Regions from separate parts of the Vagococcus sp. genome, predicted to be linked through region 1. Evidence: a T-box and tRNA genes for the amino acid it is inferred to sense, from the RefSeq annotation. Region 1 holds a T-box; the other holds one or more tRNA genes.
The links. A T-box is a leader RNA that pairs with one kind of tRNA and senses whether it is charged. The one in region 1 lies ahead of leuS (leucine--tRNA ligase), so its partner is inferred to be a tRNA-Leu.
Positions count from the first base shown of each region.

Region 1 (3,427 bases):
AAAGCTTTCATATATTCAATGGGTAAAGCCTCTGCTTTATAAGCTTCATTAATGAAAATCATTAATTGAGATAATGCAGTATTAAAGTGAAGTTGTGCATAATCATCCGTTACTTTCTTAACCGTTTGGTGATAAACTTTGGTTAATTGACCATCATTATGTGTCGTAATTCGATCTCGTAACACCGCATTATCATCAACATAAAGACGCCAAACACGGTCTAAAAATTTACGACTGCCTTCTAGTCCTTTTTCACTCCAAGAAACAGAAGCATCTAAAGGTCCCATAAACATTTCATAAAAACGTAACGTATCTGCTCCATACTGTTCTACGATGTCGTCTGGATTAACAACATTTCCTTTAGATTTAGACATTTTCTCATTGTTTTCACCTAAAATCATTCCTTGGTTATGTAAAGTTTGGAATGGCTCTGGTGTATTAACTACGCCTAAATCGTACAAGAATTTATGCCAAAAACGAGCATATAGTAAATGAAGAACAGCATGTTCAGAACCACCTAGATAAACATCGACTGGTAACCATTCTTTAATTTTTTCTGGATCAGCCAATTGGTCACTATTATGTGGATCAATATAACGGATATGATACCATGAACTACCTGCCCACTGAGGCATTGTATTCGTTTCACGACGACCTTTCATTCCAGTTTTTTCATCAACCACTTCAATCCAATCCGTCATATTGGCTAATGGCGATTCACCTGTTCCACTCGGTTTGATATCCTTAGATTTTGGTAAAATTAATGGTAATTCAGCTTCTGGAACCGCCGTCATCGTTCCATCTTCCCAATGAATAATCGGAATTGGTTCACCCCAATAGCGTTGACGTGAGAATAACCAGTCACGTAAGCGATAACTTATTTCTTTTTTACCGATTCCTTTTTCTTCTAACCATTCAATCATTTTATTAATCGCATCTTCTTTATTCAAGCCATCTAAAAACTCAGAATTAATATGTAAACCATCTTCCGTAAAGGCTTCCTCAGTGATATTGCCACCTTCTAAAACAGGTATAATTTCTAAATCAAACGTTTTAGCAAATTCATAATCACGTTCATCATGAGCAGGGACTGCCATAATCGCTCCCGTTCCATAAGTTGAAAGAACATAATCTGCAATCCAAATCGGCATTTCTTTGCCATTCACAGGGTTAATCGCATAAGCTCCGGTAAAGACTCCCGTTTTTTCTTTTGATAGTTCGGTGCGATCTAGATCTGTTTTTTTCTCAGCTTCAATAATATAAGCCTCAACTTCTGCTGCATGATCTGGTGTCATAATTTCTTTAACTAATGGTAATTCTGGTGCTAAAACGGCATAAGTTGAACCAAATAAAGTATCTGGACGTGTGGTGAAGACCGTAAAGTCTAAGTCAGTCTCTTTGATTTTAAACGTAACGTTTGCCCCTTCTGAACGTCCAATCCAATTGCGTTGCATTTCTTTAATATTCTCTGGCCAATCAATTAAATCTAAATCATCAATCAAACGGTCCGCATAAGCAGTAATTCGTAGCATCCATTGTTTCATTGGAACTCGATAAACAGGGTGATCGCCACGTTCTGATTTACCATTGATAACTTCTTCATTCGCTAAAACAGTTCCCAGTGCAGGACACCAGTTTACTGGTACTTCCGCTTCATAAGCCAAGCCTTTTTCAAAGAATTTAGTAAAAATCCATTGTGTCCATTTATAATATTCTGGATCTGTTGTATTGATTTCACGATCCCAATCAAAACTAAAACCTAATGAGTCAAATTGACGTTTAAAGGTTTGGATGTTTTTCGCTGTAAACTCGGCAGGATCATTTCCAGTATCTAAAGCATATTGTTCCGCAGGTAAACCAAACGCATCCCATCCCATCGGATGAAGAACGTTAAACCCTTGCGCACGTTTCAAACGAGCTAAAACATCTGTTGAAGTATAGCCTTTTGGATGCCCAACATGAAGTCCTTGACCTGAAGGATACGGAAACATATCTAAAGCGTAGAAATTTGGTTTCTGTGAAGTTTCCTCCGTTTTAAACGTATGATTTTTCTTCCAATACTGTTGCCATCTTTTTTCAATTTCTTTATGATTATATGCCATTAAAAAAATCCTCCTCTAATTTTTTAAAAAATAAAAAATCCTATAGACAAAAGCTTACAGCTTAATGTCTATAGGACGTTATTTCTATACGTGGTACCACCTATGTTTATATTCTACTATTACTAGAATACCTCACACTTCTTGATAACGGAAAGACTCCGAAGCGATGATTTAACGGTCAGACAAGTTCAAAAGTTCCATTTGTACATTTTCACCAGCCATGTACTCTCTACTAAATTTTCCTTTTTACTACTTCTTATCATCATTATTTAAATATTAAGATTATCATAACAGATAAAAAATTGATTTTCAAATGTTTAGTTAATTTTTAACGTTTGACCCACATAAATAATATCTGAAGAAAGTTTGTTTTTCTCTTTAATCGTAGCTACTGAAATACCATATTTTCGTGATAAGGCCCATAATGATTCGCCCGCTTTCACACGATGAGTTGTTCCATTACCAAATTGAACTTCTCGTTGTGATTCATTTCTAACCGGTTCTTTCAATTTTAATGTTTGACCCACATAAATTAAATCGCTCGTTAATTGATTTAATGATTTAATTTCACTGATCGTTAGATGATTTTGTAAAGCAATTCGATACAAAGTATCACCACTTTTAACTTTGTAAGTACTTCCCGTTGTTAGCGTTGGCTTGTTTGCTGTTTGATTTGTCGAATTAGAAGCAGTTTGACTCACTTTTAAACGTTGATTAATATAAATTAAATCATCACTCAATTGATTTAATGATTTTAATTGCGAAACTGACATATTATACTTGCGACTAATTCCATATAACGTATCACCGCTTTTAACTACGTAATAACCTGATGTTGGCGTTGGTTTTTCAGTCGGACGGTTGGTTGAATTAGACGAACCACTTGTCCCTTTTATTTTTAATGCTTGACCCACATAAATTAAATCACTTTCTAAATGATTCCATTGTTTTAATTCAAAAACAGTCATACCGTAGCGTTGACTAAGCCCATATAATGTATCGCCCGCTTTAACCACCACTTGTTCATTGGTTGGAGTTGGGGTTGGTCTAGAGCCTGGTTTAGACGTAGGGGGTTTAGGTTGTGTTGTTTGATTTGAAGTCACTTTTAATGTTTGACCCACATAAATTAAATCACTTGTTAAGCCATTTAATCGTTTTAGCTCACTAACCGTTAAACCATAACTACGACTGATAGCAAATAATGTATCGCCTGATTTTACTTGATAATTACCGGATGACGGAGTTGGCTTATTTGGTTTTTCAGAACTATTATTATTGCCTGTCCCAACTTCCGGAGCTGCTGTATTACCGGTTGGAGCTGTATC
Region 1 covers NZ_JBQEIL010000007.1:98,186-101,612, reverse strand. The annotation lists gene leuS (leucine--tRNA ligase) at 1-2,102, opposite strand, end outside; T-box leader at 2,171-2,374, opposite strand; gene ACTJFD_RS08445 (LysM peptidoglycan-binding domain-containing protein) at 2,420-3,427, opposite strand, start outside.

Region 2 (3,427 bases), on a different contig from region 1:
ATTGAATAATCCATCTTTTTCACTCCTTATTATTTATAAAGTTTTGAAATATCCTCCACAGCTGTTGAAGGTACTCGTTGAATTTCAAGTTTCACTCCATGTTCTTCCAATTTTTTAAATGCTGCCACATCGGCCTCGTCAACTGCTACTGTTGTCGCAACTTGACGTTTTCCTTCAGCCATATGCATATTACCGATGTTTACTTTTTTTATGTCCGTAACTCCTCCCTCAACTAGTTTTAATGCATCTTCTGGTGAATCAACAACAATAAAAATTTTCTGACGGTCTGCTGCTTTGTGGATAATATCAATCGTTTTTTGAAGACTAAAGTAACGTGTCGCTACCCCAGTCGGTGCTGCCATATCCATTAATCCTTGACGTGTTTTATCATTAGCTACCTTATCATTGGCTACTAAAATTAAATTAGCTCCAATTGTTCCACACCATTGTGTTGCTACTTGTCCATGGATTAATCGATTATCAATTCTTGTTAATAAAATATTTGCCATTTTAAAATCCCCCTATTTACTTTTTGTTATTTTGGAAACAGAATAACGAGAAACTTCCATTAATTGACCTGATTTTAACCTCAAATCAATAATCTCATCACCTAATTTAGCCACTTCACCATAAATTCCATTTAAAATAAGAACTTGGTCGCCAACTTTTAGATTTTTGTGTACTTCTTTAAAATGTTTTTTTTGTGCTTTTAAATTTTTTGAATTTAGTAAATAAAAAACAATCAACATTAAAATAATAATAATAATAATAGCAATCGATGAATATAAGACATATTCCCACATAGTTAAATCCCGTCCGTTTCCTCTTCGGCTTTTTCTGTTGGTAGTTCGCCAATAACTATCCCTTGTTTAGCACTCTCTATAACCTTAATCAAAAGATCTTCAATTTCTGTTCCCATCATCGTTTGAGCCATAAATTCTAATAAAATTGGTAAGTTAGTTCCTGCCAAAACATGAACGTTGTTATTTTTTAGTTTAACTAACATTGATTGATTAAATGGGGTCCCTCCCATTAAATCAGTAAAGATTACAAGCTCATCTGATTTGTTTAACAACTCTTCACTCAGCTGTTCTAAATTTGTTTGATAGGTTTCTAATGGTTCTTCTTCTCTAAATGGTAACGCTCTCACGTTTTCTTGTGGACCGGCTATCATTTCTAGCGCATGGGTCAACCCATTTGAAAACTCACCATGACCTGTCACGATACAACTAATCATCTCTCATTCTCCCTTCAATTTTAGTCATCACAACCATCTGGTTGTAACCACTTTCAATATAACGCTATTTCAAAAAAATGTCAACAGTATATACCATTTTGTATTCAAACATTTTTTACGAACGAACTTATCACTCGTTTAACACTATAAAGCGTCACCATTAAAAACAGGTCATGACTTATACAAAGTAATTATGGCTCTATAATAAATAGGACTGATGAGAATTTAAAATTCTCATCAGTCCTATTTCTATTTTTTCTATAAAAAACAGTTCTTTTAATGCGGCCAAGAAGATTTGAACTTCCACGGGAGATACTCCCACTAGCCCCTCAAGCTAGCGCGTCTGCCATTCCGCCATGACCGCAAGAAAACCTCTAAATAAAAATATAAAGGTTTACGTTCCATTTGTCAACAATTCTAACGGACCACCACAAAGACAGCCAAATTTTTTCAAATTAATTTTACGTTGTCGCTTAACTTTTTGATGACAATTTAGACATTGATATTCATGATACTTTCTTTCATCAACTAATGATTTAACATACCGACTACCTCCCGTTGCTTTTAACAACGCTTTAAAATCATAATCTTTGTGTTGATAACCTTGATTAAGTTGATGCAAATGATAATGACAAAGCTCGTGTTTAATAACTCCCACTAACTCATCCATTCCATATTTTTCTAATACTTTTGGATTAAAATCTAACTGGTGATCGTTCAAATGATAACGACCACCAGTTGTTTTTAATCTCGAATTAAAAGACGCTTGATGCCTAAACGGACGGTTGAAAAAGATTAAAGAGATTTCTTCAACTAACCGTTGCAATTCTTTCTCACTCATTTTTTTAATCTTTAATTTTTTGAGCTATGGGCAACATCGTTAACGCTATTCTTTGTTTTTCTAAAGAAATATCTTCAACCCAAACGGTTACAATATCCCCCACTGCAACAACGTCAGTCGGATGTTTAACAAATTGTTGGCTCAATTTAGAAATATGAACCATCCCATCTTGTTTCACCCCGATATCTACAAAAACACCAAAATCGACGACATTACGCACGGTCCCAATTAATTCCATCCCTGGTTTTAAATCGCCCATACTTAAAACATCTTTGCGCAATAATGGAGCTGGCATGTCTTCTCTCATATCGCGACCGGGTTGTAATAAACCATTTTTAATATCGGCTAATGTTTCCACACCAATCGCCAATTCTTTACTCATTTCAATTACATCAATGGCCATAATCTTATCTTTCGCTTCAGTCGTTTTTAAGTCTGAAAGTTCAATTTCCAATAAACCTAAAAGTGTTTTTACGATGGTATAACTCTCTGGGTGAATTCCTGTTTGGTCTAAAATGTTACTCCCATTTGGAATTCGTAAAAAACCAACAGCTTGTTCAAAAGCTTTTGGTCCTAAGCGCGGAACTTTTTTTAATTCCGTTCGCTTATTAAACGCGCCATTTTCTTCTCGATACCGCACAATATTATTGGTCGTTGTTTTATTTAAACCAGAAACATGTTGTAGCAACTGTGCACTGGCTGTATTTACATCAACCCCCACTTGGTTAACGGCTGTTTCAACGACAAAATCTAATTGGTCTGTTAAAAATTTTTGTGAAACATCATGTTGGTATTGACCTACTCCTACGGCTCTAGGGTCAATTTTTACAAGTTCAGCTAACGGATCTTGTAATCGACGACCGATACTGATAGCGCTTCTTTCTTCAACTTGTAAATCTGGAAATTCTTCACGAGCAATGTCACTAGCAGAATAAACCGAGGCACCCGCTTCACTGACAATAACATAGAAAACGTCTCGCTCTAATTGTTTTAAATATTCAGAAACAAACTGTTCTGATTCTCGACTTGCTGTCCCATTACCGATAGCAACCATTTCAACTTGATATTTTTCAATCAACTCAATAAAGTCACGACCAGAAGCCTCACGCTTCGCAACTCCTGAGGGTTTATGTGGATAAATAACTTTAATTGCTAATACTTTACCAGTTTCATCCATCACAGCCAATTTACAACCTGTTCGATAAGCAGGGTCAAATCCAAGCACAATTTTCCCTTTTAAAGGTGATTGTAAAAGTAAATGACGAAGGTTTTCTCCAAAGATAGAAACGGCCTGTTTTTCTGCTTTTTCTGTTAATTCATTTCTAATTTCGCGTTCAATACTTGGACCG
Region 2 covers NZ_JBQEIL010000002.1:245,419-248,845, reverse strand. The annotation lists gene ACTJFD_RS03240 (PTS mannose/fructose/sorbose/N-acetylgalactosamine transporter subunit IIC) at 1-14, opposite strand, end outside; gene agaV (PTS N-acetylgalactosamine transporter subunit IIB) at 30-509, opposite strand; gene yajC (preprotein translocase subunit YajC) at 522-803, opposite strand; gene ACTJFD_RS03225 (PTS sugar transporter subunit IIA) at 806-1,237, opposite strand; tRNA gene ACTJFD_RS03220 (tRNA-Leu) at 1,518-1,601, opposite strand; gene ACTJFD_RS03215 (SprT family protein) at 1,632-2,078, opposite strand; gene ACTJFD_RS03210 (Tex family protein) at 2,083-3,427, opposite strand, start outside.
Region 2: it encodes a tRNA-Leu, which carries the amino acid that the T-box ahead of leuS (leucine--tRNA ligase) is inferred to sense. The anticodon was not compared.